4 regions of the Halomonas sp. NyZ770 genome follow, and region 3 is predicted to be linked to each of the others. Evidence: predicted binding sites of a transcription regulator. Region 3 holds the regulator's gene; each other region holds the start of a gene.
What was found. The regulator FNR, encoded in region 3, switches genes on or off when oxygen is low (the NO sensors DNR and NnrR bind a similar motif). The targets are predictions, from matches to a motif close to TTGATNTANATCAA.

Region 1: the regulator FNR is predicted to act here: its motif matches at 1,720-1,733, upstream of LG409_RS09530 (cytochrome-c peroxidase).
Region 2: the regulator FNR is predicted to act here: its motif matches at 2,512-2,525, upstream of LG409_RS10915 (OmpW/AlkL family protein).
Region 4: the regulator FNR is predicted to act here: its motif matches at 2,190-2,203, upstream of LG409_RS09555 (cytochrome ubiquinol oxidase subunit I).

Annotation. Positions count from the first base shown of each region.
Region 1 covers NZ_CP085143.1:2,067,215-2,071,425, reverse strand. Annotated here, with positions in the region: gene LG409_RS09535 (adenosine deaminase) at 1-606, shown strand, start outside; gene LG409_RS09530 (cytochrome-c peroxidase) at 647-1,630, opposite strand; rRNA gene LG409_RS09525 (16S ribosomal RNA) at 2,036-3,568, shown strand; tRNA gene LG409_RS09520 (tRNA-Ile) at 3,654-3,730, shown strand; tRNA gene LG409_RS09515 (tRNA-Ala) at 3,845-3,920, shown strand; rRNA gene LG409_RS09510 (23S ribosomal RNA) at 4,165-4,211, shown strand, end outside.
Region 2 covers NZ_CP085143.1:2,369,133-2,373,343, forward strand. Annotated here, with positions in the region: gene putA (bifunctional proline dehydrogenase/L-glutamate gamma-semialdehyde dehydrogenase PutA) at 1-489, shown strand, start outside; gene putP (sodium/proline symporter PutP) at 844-2,334, shown strand; gene LG409_RS10915 (OmpW/AlkL family protein) at 2,605-3,231, shown strand; gene LG409_RS10920 (YqcC family protein) at 3,331-3,663, opposite strand; gene LG409_RS10925 (DUF3549 family protein) at 3,948-4,211, shown strand, end outside.
Region 3 covers NZ_CP085143.1:694,413-698,623, forward strand. Annotated here, with positions in the region: gene LG409_RS03375 (DNA polymerase III subunit epsilon) at 1-169, shown strand, start outside; gene ttcA (tRNA 2-thiocytidine(32) synthetase TtcA) at 285-1,196, shown strand; gene fnr (fumarate/nitrate reduction transcriptional regulator Fnr) at 1,183-1,935, opposite strand; gene hemN (oxygen-independent coproporphyrinogen III oxidase) at 1,996-3,420, opposite strand; gene LG409_RS03395 (sulfite exporter TauE/SafE family protein) at 3,531-4,211, opposite strand, start outside.
Region 4 covers NZ_CP085143.1:2,075,470-2,079,680, forward strand. Annotated here, with positions in the region: gene cydB (cytochrome d ubiquinol oxidase subunit II) at 1-759, opposite strand, end outside; gene LG409_RS09555 (cytochrome ubiquinol oxidase subunit I) at 763-2,178, opposite strand; gene LG409_RS09560 (calcium/sodium antiporter) at 2,400-3,374, opposite strand; gene LG409_RS09565 (paraquat-inducible protein A) at 3,560-4,211, shown strand, end outside.

The sequences.
Region 1 (4,211 bases), 1.4 Mb from region 3:
TCAGTGGGCATGATCATGGCCTTCCTGAGAGATCGGCCAGCCGACGAGGCACTTCACGTTCTCGAGCAGGCGGCACCCTACTGGAAAATGCTGGATGCCATTGGCTTGGACAGCGCCGAGCGTGACAACCCGCCCGAGAAGTTTCAGGCCCTGTTTGCGCGCGCCAAGGAGCTTGGGCTGGTGCGTGTGGCCCATGCGGGCGAGGAGGGGCCTGCCGCTTACATTACGCAAGCCCTGGACCTGTTGGACGTTCAGCGCATCGACCACGGCGTGCGCTGTCTCGAAAGCGAAGACGTCGTGCAGCGCCTCAAGGAGTCTCAAACGGTACTGACCGTGTGCCCGCTCTCCAATGTCAGCTTGAAAGTGGTCGATCAATTGGATCAGCATCCGCTACCGGCGTTGTTGGAAGCGGGGCTGAAGGTCACTATAAGCTCTGACGATCCTGCTTATTTTGGTGGTGGGCTGCTCGAAAATCATATCGCCTGTGCCGATGCCTTTGGCTGGGGAGAAGATACCTTCAAATGGCTGAACCGCAATGCCATGGAAGAAGCCTTCGTCAGCGACGCGCGACGCGCCGAACTGCTGAAGCGCCTGGAGGCAGCCTGACATAGCCTGCCGCCGCCCCTATGGGCGGCGGCATAGTGCATCAGGGTAGAGCGGGCACCTCGAAATCGGGCATTTCACCTGTCAGGGAGTGCAGAAACGCCGTGATGTTATCGATGGTGGGTTCGTCAAACTCACGTCCCAGCATTTCCTGGCCCATGATGGCCACCGCTTCTTCAAGCGTTTCGGTGGCACCATTGTTCATGTACGGGTAAGTGACGCCGACATTGCGCAAGGTGGGAGTGCGGAAGCGGTACTGGTCTCTTTCCTCGCCAGTCACCACGTAGCGACCCAAATCTTTCGAGCCCGGCACCTGAATGGCGTGGAACTGGCTATCGGTAAAGTTGGCGCCGCGATGGCAGGCGATACAGCCATTATCCACGAAAGCTACCATGCCCTCTTTTGCCTGATCGCTGATGGCGTCCATATCACCCCGCAAATAACGATCGAAAGGTGCATTGGGCGTGTTGAGCGTTCTCTGGAAGGCGGCCAGTGCCTTGGCCAGGTTCTCGGCATTGATGGGGTCATCCTGGTCGGGGTACGCTTCCGTGAAGCGCTCCTGGTAGAGCTCGAACTCTGCCAACCTGTCCAGGGCGTGTTCCAGCTGCATGGCCATCTCGACATCGGCTTCGATGGGGCCCAGCGCTTGACCCTCCAAATCCGGCTCCCGTCCATCCCAGAATTGCGATCCCAGGAAACCACTGTTGAGTACGGTGGGTGTGTTGCGTTCGCCAACCTGACCGTTATGGCCCACGGCTCTAGGAATGCGATCCGACCAGCCGAGCGCCGGGTTATGGCAAGTGGCACAGCTGATGACACCGCTGGCGGAGATCCTGGGCTCGAAAAACAGCATGTTGCCCAGCATCACCTTTTCATCGGTCTGTGAATTGTGGGCAGGTAAAGGTGGTAAGTGGGGCAGCGGTTCGAACCTGTCGCGGTAGCTACCGAGTTCGTCGTCTGCCCACAGTGCAGTCGTGCCTAATAGCGCGACACTCGCAAGTCCGATGGCAATACGTGATGTTGTCATGGTTTCCCCCTCCTGTTTGACCGGTCTGGTGTGCACCGTTCTTTTCAGCGGTGCTTCAACAAGTCTAAAAAAGCGGGGAAGGGCGGGGCTTGCCTCAGGTCAACTTTCCGGCCATTGGTGACCCGCAGGTGCTTGAACGGTGAATGAGAAAAAAGCTTGACGATCAAAAAGAATTGGGTAGAATACGCCCCACATCGAACGGCAACGCCGATAGATGGCTCTTTAACAATTTGATCAGGTAATTCATGTGGGCGCTTGCCGATGAGGGTGAATCATCACCTAATATCAAGGCAAGCGAACATCAAGATACTCTTCGGAGTATCGCAGTGAATTCGTTTGAACCTTGAGCCAAGTTTGATCCGCTTTTGTTGCCTTCGGGCAGCGAGTAAGGATCGCATTGATCTTAAACTGAAGAGTTTGATCATGGCTCAGATTGAACGCTGGCGGCAGGCCTAACACATGCAAGTCGAGCGGTAACAGGGGTAGCTTGCTACCCGCTGACGAGCGGCGGACGGGTGAGTAATGCATAGGAATCTGCCCGATAGTGGGGGATAACCTGGGGAAACCCAGGCTAATACCGCATACGTCCTACGGGAGAAAGGGGGCTTCGGCTCCCGCTATCGGATGAGCCTATGTCGGATTAGCTAGTTGGTGAGGTAAAGGCTCACCAAGGCGACGATCCGTAGCTGGTCTGAGAGGATGATCAGCCACATCGGGACTGAGACACGGCCCGAACTCCTACGGGAGGCAGCAGTGGGGAATATTGGACAATGGGGGGAACCCTGATCCAGCCATGCCGCGTGTGTGAAGAAGGCCCTCGGGTTGTAAAGCACTTTCAGTGAGGAAGAACGCCTGGTGGTTAATACCCATCAGGAAAGACATCACTCACAGAAGAAGCACCGGCTAACTCCGTGCCAGCAGCCGCGGTAATACGGAGGGTGCGAGCGTTAATCGGAATTACTGGGCGTAAAGCGCGCGTAGGTGGCTTGATAAGCCGGTTGTGAAAGCCCCGGGCTCAACCTGGGAACGGCATCCGGAACTGTCAAGCTAGAGTGCAGGAGAGGAAGGTAGAATTCCCGGTGTAGCGGTGAAATGCGTAGAGATCGGGAGGAATACCAGTGGCGAAGGCGGCCTTCTGGACTGACACTGACACTGAGGTGCGAAAGCGTGGGTAGCAAACAGGATTAGATACCCTGGTAGTCCACGCCGTAAACGATGTCGACCAGCCGTTGGGTGCCTAGCGCACTTTGTGGCGAAGTTAACGCGATAAGTCGACCGCCTGGGGAGTACGGCCGCAAGGTTAAAACTCAAATGAATTGACGGGGGCCCGCACAAGCGGTGGAGCATGTGGTTTAATTCGATGCAACGCGAAGAACCTTACCTACTCTTGACATCCTGCGAATTCGGTAGAGATACCTTAGTGCCTTCGGGAACGCAGAGACAGGTGCTGCATGGCTGTCGTCAGCTCGTGTTGTGAAATGTTGGGTTAAGTCCCGTAACGAGCGCAACCCTTGTCCTTATTTGCCAGCGCGTAATGGCGGGAACTCTAAGGAGACTGCCGGTGACAAACCGGAGGAAGGTGGGGACGACGTCAAGTCATCATGGCCCTTACGAGTAGGGCTACACACGTGCTACAATGGTCGGTACAAAGGGTTGCCAACTCGCGAGAGTGAGCCAATCCCGAAAAGCCGATCTCAGTCCGGATCGGAGTCTGCAACTCGACTCCGTGAAGTCGGAATCGCTAGTAATCGTGGATCAGAATGCCACGGTGAATACGTTCCCGGGCCTTGTACACACCGCCCGTCACACCATGGGAGTGGACTGCACCAGAAGTGGTTAGCCTAACGCAAGAGGGCGATCACCACGGTGTGGTTCATGACTGGGGTGAAGTCGTAACAAGGTAGCCGTAGGGGAACCTGCGGCTGGATCACCTCCTTAAACGATGTCTTCCCCTCGCGGCAAGCGCTCACAATGAATTACCTGATCAGATGATAGAGCAAACGGTTTTCGCACGACCCCTCTTGGGTCTGTAGCTCAGTTGGTTAGAGCGCACCCCTGATAAGGGTGAGGTCGGCAGTTCAAATCTGCCCAGACCCACCAAATTCCTGTTACGCCGAAACGACGACATCGCCCCCTGCAGCTTGCTGCAATGTGCGGTTCATTGACGTGTCTGCGAGGAATTTATAACAAGAGGTTGGTCTTGCATAACACGATGGGGCCATAGCTCAGCTGGGAGAGCGCCTGCCTTGCACGCAGGAGGTCAGCGGTTCGATCCCGCTTGGCTCCACCATATCGCGTCGTACCAGGTGACACCTCCTGTGCTTCTCGTACCGTTTGTTGGTTTTGTGACCATTGATAAGCCAGAACGCACTGCGTCGTCTTATCACTGTTCATAGAACAGTCGCTCTTTAACAATGTATATCATGCTGACAGAAACGTGTTTAACACGTTTCTACGTAAATTGTATTGTGATACGTCTCAAGCGTATCCGGCAATCGTTATCATTGCGAACCCCAGACTCCTTCGGGTTATAGGGTCAAGCAATGAAGCGCACACGGTGGATGCCTAGGCAGCCAGAGGC
Region 2 (4,211 bases), 1.7 Mb from region 3:
CTGGCACATATCGACAAGCTCAAGGGCGAGAACCGGCTGGTCGCCGAAACCCCGATGACCGCCGAGCACACACAGCACGGCACTTTCGTGGCCCCGGTCGCCTTTACCATCGACAGCATCGATGCGCTGACCCGCGAGCAGTTTGGCCCCGTGCTGCACATCGTGCGTTACAAGGCCCGCGAGATCGACAAGGTGATCAACGACATCAACGGTCGGGGATATGGCCTGACGTTTGGCGTGCATAGCCGTAACGAATCCTTTGCCGCTGAAATAGCGCAGAAAATTCGAGTAGGCAATGTGTACATCAACCGTAATATCATCGGCGCAGTGGTCGGCGTGCAGCCATTCGGCGGTCAGGGCCTTTCGGGCACCGGCCCCAAAGCGGGTGGCCCGCATTACCTGCAGCGCTTCGTGACTGAGAAGACGATCACCAACAACACCGCCGCCCTGGGTGGCAACGCGTCGCTATTGGCGCTAGGGGATGAGTAGAACGCTCATCGACATAAACTAACCTGAACTCCTGAAAAGGATCCGTCTCATGGTTGACAATAATAGCGTGACTGCCTGCGCTGCCACGGCCCTCCCAGGCCGTGCACCAGGCACAGGGAACTCGACATCGATACTCCGCCATACCCTTTCCGGCGCCCTGCTTGATGGCTCGAGCCGTGGCCAGCCACTGGCCACGCCGAACCGGCAGGGAAATTAACAACAAGATCAACGCGCTTTGGCCACGCACCGCCAAGGCGCTGACGCTGTCGGAGTCAGGAATGTACGAAAGAGCGGCCAGCACGCGCGGGCTTTCGTAGGTGACCTGACTCCGTTCTGACGAACTGGAGAAGTGTTATGGCTACTGGTGTTTGGATTAGCTTGTTTGGATATTTTGCGCTCATGATCGCCATCGGCATCTATGCCATGCGCAAAGCGACCTCTTCCTCGGAAGATTACATGCTGGGGGGCCGTACCCTCAGCCCACAAGTCGCGGCACTCTCGGCAGGGGCCTCCGACATGAGCGGCTGGCTGCTGCTGGGCTTGCCCGGAGCCATGTTCGTGTCTGGACTGGGCTCTGCCTGGATCGGCATTGGCCTGCTGGTGGGCGCACTGCTCAACTGGATACTGGTCGCGCCTCGCCTGCGCGAGCAGACCATTCATTACGGCAACGCGATTACCATTCCGGCGTTTCTGGCCAACCGATTCCCGACCCGTGCGCTGGCACTGCGCACCGTGTCGGCCATCGTGATCGTGATCTTCTTTGCCGTGTATACCGCCTCGGGCCTGGTAGCCGGTGGCAAGCTGTTCGAAACGGCCTTCACCGGAGTGTACAACTTTGGCGACATGAGCAATTACGCCATGGGCGTCATCATTACCCTCGGCGTGGTGCTGATCTATACCGTGGTAGGCGGCTTCCTGGCCGTGAGCATGACCGACTTCGTGCAGGGCTGCATCATGATGCTGGCCTTGATCATCATGCCTGCGGTGGTGCTGTTCGGTGACGGCGGCGGTGGTTTCTCACAGGCGTCGGAGACGCTCAACAGTGTCGATCCCACGCTGCTCTCCTGGACCACGGGGCTGACGTTCGTAGGCTGGCTGTCGGCGGTGACCTGGGGCCTGGGCTATTTTGGTCAGCCGCATATCATCGTTCGCTTCATGGCCATTCGCTCACAAGAAGACGTGCCTGTAGCGCGTAACATCGGTATGGGCTGGATGCTGGTCTCGCTGATCGGTGCCGTGTCGCTGGGCTTGGCGGGTCGCGCCTTCGCAGTGCGTAACGGCATGGACATCCAGGATCCTGAAACCATCTTCATCGTGCTGGCCAACCTGCTCTTCCACCCGCTGATCACCGGCTTCCTGTACGCGGCGCTGCTGGCAGCGATCATGAGTACCATCTCCAGCCAGCTGCTGGTGTCCTCCTCTTCGCTGACGGAAGACTTCTACCGCCTGTTCCTGCACAAGAATGCCACCGAGCAGCAGTGCGTGGCGGTGGGCCGTGTGTGCGTCGTGCTGGTGGGTATTGTGGCCGCCATCATTGCTTCCAATGAAGACTCGCAGGTGCTGGGGCTGGTCAGTAACGCCTGGGCAGGCTTTGGCGCTGCCTTTGGTCCGCTGATCATCCTCGCGCTGATGTGGCCGCGCACCAACGGTGCAGGCGCATTGGCCGGCATGATCGTCGGTGCCGCCACCGTGATGATCTGGATTTCGCTGGGCTGGAGCGGCTCCTTCATGGGCGGCCCAGGTGTCTACGAAATCATCCCCGGATTCATCGCCTCCTTCATCGCCATCCTGGTCGTCAGCAACATGACCGCCGATGCCGGTGAGTACCAGCACATCGAACGCTGATCCTGACCATTACGCCTGGCGACGATTTTTAGCCACGGCTCTTGGCCAGCATGCCACCCTCACCGCCTACTTCGGCAGGCGGTGAGCATCGGCAAGCAGTCATCCGAGACCTCCTCGTCAAGGCCCCGCCGCCTTGCAGGAGGTCTCTTGCATTATTGGCCGCTTGCGCACCGCTCTTTGCCTCAGGTCAATAACGCACCGCTTCTGGCTGGTTATAGTGGCGCCATGGATCGCGAACCACTCACCCTCATCATGGTCAGGAGCAACATTATGCGCCCGTTCAAACCCTCTCTTCTCATCGCTGCCAGCATGGCCGTTGCAACGCTGGCCACCAGCAGCCAGGCCTTTGCCTACGGCGCAGGTGACTTCTTTACCCGCGTGGGCGTGGCACAAGTGTCACCCAAAAGCGACAACGGCGCCTTGGCCAATGGTGCACTGGCGGTGGACGTTCAGGACAAGACCGACTTCGCCTTTACGCTGGGCTATCGCTTTCACGACAAGGTGGGCGTCGAACTGCTGGCCGCCCTGCCCTTCAAGCACGACATTGCCCTGAACGGCGAGAACCTTGCCTCGACCAAGCACCTGCCACCCACCCTGACGCTGCAGTATTACCCGCTGGGCGGCACCCAGGCACGGGTTCAGCCCTACATTGGCGCCGGTATCAACTACACGCGCTTCTCGGACGAACAGCTGGCGATTGGTGAGTTGGATCTGGACGACTCCTGGGGTCTGGCAGGCCAATTGGGTATCGACCTGCTGATCGACGACAACTGGGCGCTCAACGCCGCCGCCTGGTACCTGGACATCGATACGGACGCCACGGTGAACGGCGCCGCAGCGGGCACCGTCGAAATCGACCCCATCGTGATCATGGCGGGTCTCAGCTACCGCTTCTAGAAGATACGGGGCTACCCATCAAACCGAACAGGCCCGGGGCATCTGCTCCGGGCCTGTTCGGTTGAGAAGCACGACAGCGCCGCGCTGACGGCTACCTGTTCAGTTGTCCGTCACCAGTTGGTCGACTCTTTCCATGGCGCGAATCACCAGCACCTGATCGCTGGCGCGCACTTTTTCCTGCATCAGATAAGCGGCCATGGCGGGCGCTACCTCACATTTGGCGGGCAGGGTCGCCTGGGCTTCTACCAGCGCGGTCAACCGGGCTACGAACACATAGCGCACCCACTGGGGCAGCGACATGGTATCCACACAAAAGGGCTCCTGACTGGCAAACGCACTCGCCTCTGGAAAGGGGGTTCGCCATAGGTTGGCGGCTTTCATCGCGGCTTCAAGCTCGAGAAGCGCGGTTTGAAGCTGTTGATGGACGCTCATAAACAGTCTACTCATAAGGAATGGTCGGCGTGATTATCCCAACTCTGTGGGTAACTTGCCACCGAGAGGCATGGCCAACGCGTTTATGCACAGATTCACAGAAAACCTGCAAGAGACTGTGGATAAACTATGGAAAGGTGTCGCAACGGCTACTCCCACGGGGCCTGGGGAATGTTGTTCACTTTTTGACCACTTCGACGATAAGGTATGGTTTTATCAACGGTTACGGCTGACAGTGACCGAGCATCAAGGTAGAGTGCACGCTTGAAATGCGGAAGGATGTCATGCAACCAATTACTACCCTCGACGAGTTCTTTACCCGCAGCGGTGCCGACGTGACGCTCTACCATATGGGGCGTCGTGTGGTGCCCTGCTCGCGGGATACCCTGCGCGGCTTCGAGCAGGCCGAACACGCCTGGCCCGAGCCCTGGCTGGGTCAGGCGCGTCTGGGCATCGTGTTTCGGCTGGGTGCGATGCCTGAACCGGCCATCTGGTTCCTCGCCCTGCCCTTGGACGAGCAGGGCATGCTCTCGCCTGCACAGCGGGAT
Region 3 (4,211 bases):
CGCTCGCCAGCTACGCCGCTTGCATCCCCAGGCGGAGGTCGGCCCGAGCATCAACGAAGCGCTGTCATGCTGGTCTCTGCCGCTGGCCTGGCCCTCGGTGCACAGCGAGGCCACGGCGGCGGCGCTGCTCTATCAGCGCCTGCAGAGTGAGCGCCTTTTCACGGTGTGAGCCGACGCGCTGCCGCTCGGTGTGGCCAGAGGCCGACGATGGGTTTGTATTGGGTCGCGCCTGCGAGTCTTGTAGAATAGCCGCTGCTCCTTCACCCATCGGCAGTACAACGACCATGTTATCACCTGACTTTTTCGACCCCTCCTCGGCGACGCGTGCCACCAATGCGGCGTCTGAACAGCAGCCTGAACTTCAGGATGCCAAACAGAAGCGCGAATTCAACAAGTTGCAGAAGCGTCTTCGTCGTGAAGTGGGCAACGCCATCATCGATTACAACATGATCGATGAGGGTGATCGGGTCATGGTATGCCTGTCGGGCGGCAAGGACAGCTACACCATGCTGGAAATCCTGCGCAATCTGCAGCGCAATGCGCCGGTCAATTTTTCCCTGGTGGCGGTCAACCTCGACCAGAAACAGCCGGGCTTTCCCGAGCACGTGTTGCCCCGTTACCTGGATAAGCTGGGTGTGGAGTACCACATTCTGGAGCGGGATACCTATTCGGTGGTGAAGGAGAAAACCCCGGAAGGCAAGACCACCTGCGCGCTCTGCTCGCGGCTGCGTCGCGGGTCACTTTACGGGTTTGCCGAGGAGATCGGCGCCAACAAGATTGCCCTGGGCCACCACCGGGAAGACATCCTCGAGACGCTGTTTCTCAACATGTTCTTTGGCGGGACCTTGAAGGCCATGCCGCCCAAGCTGCTGTCCGACGACGGCAAGAACATCGTGATCCGCCCCCTGGCCTACTGCAAGGAAGCGGACATTGCCGAATTCTCACGGCTGATGGAGTTTCCGATCATTCCCTGCAACCTGTGCGGGTCGCAGCCCAACATGCAGCGTCAGATCGTCAAGGACATGCTGGCCGAATGGGACAAGAAGCACCCGGGGCGGCTGGAAAGCATGTTCAAGGCCGTCACCAATGTGGCGCCTTCCCAATTGGCCGACCGGGCGCTGTTCGACTTCGTCGGGCTGGAAGCCAAACAGGCGGCGCTGATGGAAGGGCGGATTCAGGCGTTCAACGTGAGCTGATTGCCTGCTCCTCCTCTTCGGCCAGGGTGATGAGCCGTTGCAGGTCGAGAATATTGACCTCTCGACCCGAGACGGCCACCACGTTCTGCTGCTGAAAGCGGCTCAGGATGCGGCTGACGGTCTCGACGGCCAGGCCCAGGTAGTTCCCCATATCGGCTCGGGACATGGAGAGCCGGAAGCTGTAGGGCGAGTAGCCGCGTCGCCGGAAGCGGTCAGAGAGGGTAATCAGGAAGCTGGCCAGCCGCTGGTCGGCAGTTTTGCGCGATAGCAGGCGCATCATGCGCCGATCATCGCGCAGCTCCTTGCTCATGCTGCGGTAAAGCTGGCCGCGCAGTTCCGGCAGCTCTTCCGATAGGGTGTCCAGGCGGTCGAAAGGAATCTCGCACACCGTGGTGGTTTCCAGGGCAATCACGCTGCCGGGATACTGCTCTTCATCGATACCATCCAACCCCACCAGCTCGCTTGGCAGATAAAAATTGGTCAACTGGTCGTTGCCGTTGCCTTCGCTGGTCACCTGTTTCAGGCTGCCGGAACGCACCGCATAGACGCTGGTGAAGGCATCGCCCTGGCGAAACAGCGGTTCGCCCTTCTTGAGCGGTGCGCGGCGGCGGATGATGGCATCGAACTGGCTCATATCCTCCAGCTCCAGGGCGAGCGGTAGGCACAGCGAGCTGAGGCTGCAGGTCTGGCAGCGCGCCTCTTGCAGCAGTGAACGTCGTTGGCTGGCAGGATATGGCATGTTGTTCTCCCTTTTCATTGGCCATCATAGGGTCAGGGGGTGGATGTCTCAAGGTGCCGTTTATACGATCTTCGAGTAGCGTTGCGATGACTGGCTTTGCAGGCGCGCATCGAACGCCATGGCCAGGTGGCGAATCAGCAGCCGCCCGGTCGGTGTTGCCCGCAGGCGGTTCCCTTCGCGCTGCAGCAGGCCATCCCGCTCGGCAGGCTGCAGATGCTCCAGCGCACTGGCGAAGTAGACGGGCGCATCGATGTGCCAGCGCTGGCCAACGCTGGCCAGGTCAATTTCCATATCGCACATCAGGCGCTCAATGACGTCTCTTCGTATTAGATCATCCTTATTTAAGCGTATCCCTTTGACGGTTGCCAGCCGACCTTCATCCAATGCCGCTTCGTAGGCTGCCAGTTGGGTGGGGTTCTGGGCATACAAATCATCGATACGGGAAATGGCCGAGACACCCAGGCCAATCAGGTCGCACTGGGCGTGGCTGGAGTAACCCTGGAAGTTGCGCTGCAGGGTGCCTTGGCGCTGTGCCTGGGCGAGGCTGTCGTCCGGGCGGGCGAAGTGGTCCATGCCGATATGCACGTAGCCTGCCTGAGTGAGCATCTCGATGGTGGTTCGCAGGATCGCCAGCTTCTCGTCGGCGCTGGGCAGGTCTGTCTCGCTGATGCGCCGCTGGGGGGCAAAGCGGCTGGGCATGTGGGCGTAATTGAACACCGACAAGCGGGCCGGGTTGAGGTCGATGACCTGGGCAAGCGTGTCGGCAAAGCTCTGCTCGGTCTGAAAGGGTAGCCCGTAAATCAGATCCAGATTGAGGGAGCGAAAGCCCAGCCGGTGTGCTTCGTCCATCAGGGTTTCGGTCATGACCTTGGGCTGCACGCGGTTGATGGCCGCCTGTACGCTGGGGTTCAGGTCCTGGACGCCCAGGCTGAGGCGATTGAAGCCCAGCGACTGCAGGTGGCGCAGGGTGAAGACATCCGCCTCGCGGGGGTCGATCTCGATGGCGTAATCGCGGTCAGGAGCGTTGGAGAGCCCAAACCTCGCGTCCAGCCTGTCTACCAGGTCGCTCATTTGCGCCAGGGTCAGGAATGTCGGTGTGCCACCGCCCCAGTGCAGCTGTTGCACGGGCCGCCGAGTATCCAGGTGGCGCGAGGTCAACACCATTTCACGATCGAGGCGCGACAGGTAGGGCTCGGCCAGCTGGGTGTTTTTGGTGGCGATCTTGTTGCAGGCGCAGTAGAAGCAGATCTTGCGGCAAAAGGGCACGTGCACGTACAGGGAGAGCGGCCGCTGGCTGGCATTGCTGCGCGCCAGGGCATCGGTGACGTCGTCGGCACCGATGTCTGCGTCAAAGGAGAGTGCCGTGGGGTAGGACGTATAGCGTGGGCCGCTGGTGTCGTAACGGCGCAGCAGGGCCTCGTCCCAGGCAGGGGTCTCGGCCGCTGCGAGGTGAGGAGTTGCGGTGGCAGCAGAGGCAAGGGGCATGAAGAGACGCTCCGTGGTAACAGGGCAAAGTAGCCAGGTGGTGGGCCACCGGCCGACATATGCCTGCATGCTAAGGCATCGAAGCGGGCAAAGCGTTGAGCTATATCAAGCTATGAGTGATGCGCCGTCGGCAGCAGCGACCACAGTTGCCACAGGGCAAAGCCGATGATGGTCAAGGCAGCCACGGTACGCGTGGCGGGGTGGCGAATGAGGTGGCCCATCTGGCGAGCCGCCAGGCCGGTGGCCAGCAGCGTGGGCAGGGTGCCCAGTCCGAAGGCACCCATCAGCAACGCGCCTTGCAGCGGGTCGGCCGTGGCCAGGCTCCAGGCCAGCATGGAGTACACCAGCCCACAGGGTAGCCAGCCCCAGATGGCGCCCAGGGCGAAGGCCTGGGGCAGGTGCACGACAGGCATCAACCGTCGGCCCAGGGGGTCGAGATAGCGCCACAGGTAGCGTCCGGCGGCCTCGACCCGGAGCAGTCCTTTCCACCAGTTGGCGATGTACAGCGCCATCAGAATCAGCATGACCGCCGCTACCACCTGCAGGCCCACTCGGGCGGCCGGGGAGAGCGAGACCAGCGTGCCCAGCGCGGCCACCAGCGCACCGGCCACCATGTAGCTGAGAATACGCCCCAGGTTGTAGCTCATCAGCAGCCCGCCCAGGCGAGCAGGGTGGCGCATGCTGGGCGGCACGGCGAAGGTGAGGGCGCTCATGATGCCACCGCACATGCCGATGCAGTGCGCTCCGCCCATGAGGCCAAATACCCAGGCCGCCAGCAGCGGCGGCAGGTC
Region 4 (4,211 bases), 1.4 Mb from region 3:
GTCACGACGTTTCACGGAGCGATACACCATGAAGGCCGACAGCAGCGCCAATGCCGGGAACACCCAGATCAGCTGCAAATGACCGAACCAGCGCTCCCAGACCACCGGATTCACGAACGGAGTCCAGATGCTGATGATACCGAAGACGCCCAGTACCAGCGCCAACAGCAGCGGCGTGATCTTGTACGCCCACTCCTGAATATGGCCCTCGGATTTCAAGATCAGCCAGGTGGCTCCCAGCAACGCATAACCTGCCATCAGGCCGAAGCCGGTCAGTACCGAGAATGGCGTCAGCCAATCGAAAGCGCCACCTGCAAAGGCAAAGTTTTCGACATGAAACCCCTGAATGTAAGCACCGACCACCGCCCCTTGAGCGAAAGCGGCTACGCCGGAGCCCCAGCAGAAGGCGCGGTTCCACCAGCGACGATTGCGCCGGGACTTGAAGCGGAACTCGAAGGCCACCCCCCGAAAAATAAGCCCCGCCAGCATCAAGAACACGCCAATATAGAGTGCGGGCAGGAAGACCGAATAGACCAGCGGGAAAGCCCCGAGCAAACCGGCACCCGCCAACACCAGCCACGTCTCGTTGCCGTCCCAGACCGGCGCCACGGAGTTCATCATCACATCCCGGGCGTCTTCGTCCGGGGCGAAGGGATACAGAATTCCAAGCCCCAGATCGAAACCGTCCATCAGCACGTACATCATCAACCCGAACCCGATGATGCCTGCCCAGATTATCGTCAGATCAAACATTTCCATGTCTCAGTTCCTCACCGGGTCGACATCGTCATCAAAGGGAGTTTCCGTGGCCGACAGTGGACGCATGGGGCGTCTGAAATTGTCGCCTGCCGTTTCACGCTCTTCCTTGGGCAGCATGCCGTTACGTACCACGCGGGTCAGATAGTAGATACCGGCATAGAACACCACCGCGTACACCAGCACGTAGCCCACCAGCGTAAACAGCGCCATGGGGCCGGTCAGCGAAGGCGTAACGCCTTCCGCATGGGTCATCATGCCGTATACCAGCCATGGGGCACGTCCTGACTCGGTCACGATCCAACCAGCCAGCACGGCGACGAACGGCATGGGGATCATGTACACCAGCGTCTTGAGGAACCCGGTGTGCTGATGGAATTTGCCTTTGCGACGCAGCAACAGTCCTGTCAGGGCGGTGGCAATCATCAACAGACCGATCCCCACCATCACGCGGAACGCCCAGAAGACGATCCAGACCGGTGGCTGCTCTTCAGGAGCAAATTCATTCAGCCCCTGAATAACCCCATCCGTAGAGTGGGTCAGGATGAGGCTGGCAAGATTGGGAATGCCGATTTCAAAGCGATTGGTTTGCGCTTCCTGGTCCGGGATGGCGAACAGCAGCAACGGAACGTTGCCAGAGGTTTCCCAATGCCCTTCCATGGCCGCCACTTTGGCCGGCTGGTGCTCCAGTGTATTCAAACCATGGAAGTCACCCACGACCGCCTGGGCTGGCGCCAGAAACAGCAGCAACCAAAGGCACATGGAAAGCGCTCGACGGTTGGCTTCCGGGTCGCGACCACGAAGCAGGAACCAGGCACTCACACCGGCCACCACGAAGCCACCGGTCAAGAAGGATGCCATGGCCATGTGCGCGAAGCGGTAAGGAAAGGAGGGATTGAATATCGCTTCGGTCCAGGAAACCACGTGGAACCGATAGTCGATGAGTTCTACCCCTGCCGGTGTATGCATCCAGCTGTTGGCAGAAAGAATCCAGAACGACGAAATGAACGTACCGATCGCCACCATGATGGCAGCAAACAGGTGCACCCCTTGTGGCACCTTGCCTCGGCCAAAGAGCAGGACACCGAGGAATGCCGCTTCAAGGAAGAAAGCGGTAACGACCTCGTAGCTGAGCACCGGCCCGAGGAAGTTGGACGCTGCCTGGGAGAAGTTGCTCCAGTTGGTGCCAAACTGGAAAGACATGACGATCCCGGAGACTACGCCCATGCCGAAGACCACGGCAAACACCTTGGTCCAGAACAGTGCCAGGCGGTCCCAGGCGGGGTTGTTGGTCTTGAAGAACAGCCCATGAAGCAGCGCTATGTAAGACGCCAGTCCGATGGTGAAGACCGGAAAGATCGCATGAAACGATACAACGAAGGCGAACTGCATTCGCGATAGTACAAGGGGGTCGAGTTCCATCACACGCTCCTAAGACCTGGATCAATATCCCATCAATGGGTTACACAAGCTTAGTTGAGCCTTAATGGCACCGCATTTTAGTTATAAGCACTAAGCTTATTCTTTAGCTGTGTTGCATTTTAACGCTTCGACACCCGTTATACAGCGCAAGTTTGCCCAAAAAGCTGTGTCGCATTGACGCATGCCATTCAGGCAAACTGCTCTTTTTCAATTAAAAAAAGTCATGTCATCACCACCAGACTGACCATGTAGCCGGTGTACGCGACAAACAGGGAAAACAGCACGCCACCCTCCAGACGATTGATCCGCCGCGGACGGCCACGCCAGGAGAATGCAAACAGCACCATCATCAGCGTCATGAAGGTCATCACGCTCCAGTCACGCACCAGCACCTCACGACCCGCTTCGATAGGCGTGATGACCCCCGCCAACCCTACCACGGCCAAACTATTGAACAGATTGGAGCCCACCACGTTGCCCAGCACCATATCGTGCTCTTTGCGCCTCAAGGCACTGATGGACGAGGCAAGCTCGGGTAGCGACGTACCGACGGCCACCACCGTCAAACCGATGATGAGATCGCTGACACCAAATCCTACGGCAATTTCTACCGCGCCCCACACCAACAGACGCGAGCTGGCTACCAACAGCACTAACCCCACCAGCGTCCACATCAATGCCATACCACGTGACAGCGGCTTGCTGTCCAGGCTCTCCGTCACTTCATCGGTCAGTGCATCCGCCTGATGACGCCGTGACTGGATGATACTGACCGTAATGAATATCCCTAGCGCGGCCAGCAGCAACACTGCCTCACCGCGAGAAATCCAGCCATCCATCAGCATGTAACCGGTCAGCAGCATGACCGCCACCAATAGCGGCATCTCCTTGCGAATAACGCTGGAGTGCACCGCCAGCGGCGCTATAAGCGCCACAAAACCCAGCACCAGCCCTATGTTGGCAATATTGGATCCGTAAGCATTGCCTACCGCCAGCCCGGGATTACCCTGCATGGCCGCCAGTACGGAGACCATCATTTCAGGGGCCGACGTTCCGAATCCGATCACCAGCATACCGATCAGCAGTGGCGACAACCCCAACCACCGCGAGGTAGCAGCAGCGCCATCGATAAATTTTTCAGCACTCCAGATCAGCAGGACGAGCCCTACCACCACTGCTACAAAGGCAAGCAACATTTCGGTTCCTTAATGTCATCGTATTAGGCACTATCGCGGCTGCATCCTTGTCGAACCGGGAGGCGGGGTCAAGCACCGAGTTCAAGAGAAGCGAGGTGTCCCTGATTTGACACTCACGTCTCGGCTCTATATTGATTTAAAATGCGCCAACTATCGAGAGTTTGCTATTACCTGATGTCTCTTTCATGAAACGACCCACCCTTTCCATGCATACCCCCGCCGTGGACTGCACGCCCCCCGAGGCACGCGTCCAGCGCAGACGGCTGCGCGCCTGCCATGAGTGCGACTGGGTCTCGGCCCTGCCCCCTTTGGGCTCCGGTGAGAAGGCCTCCTGCCCACGATGCTCCCATGTGCTGGTCAAGCGCCACCGCTACCCCGCGCAACGTAGCATGGCACTGGCCATTGCCTCACTGGTGGCACTCATCCTGGCCGTTTCGTTTCCTTTCGTCAGCTTCAGCGTAGGCGGTATCGGCAACCGCATCGAGCTGACCCAGACGGCCACGGCGCTGATCAATTTTCATCAGCCTGTCGTGGCCATCGCAGTGATCATGACCATCGTGGTACTGCCTGCGGTCTACCTGACGGGGGTCATCTGGCTACAGTTCGGGCTACTGCGCGCCCGCCCGCTGCCATTGAGTCGTGATATCGCTCGCTCGCTGGCCCACCTGACCCCCTGGATGATGGCCGATGTATTCATCATCGGCGCGCTGGTCAGCCTGATCAAAGTGGCCGGCATGGCACAGATCGAGCTGGGCATCTCCTTTTGGGCCTTCTGTGTGTTCGCGATCCTGCTACTGATGACCACACAGTCCATCGACGCGGACTGGATGTGGTTTT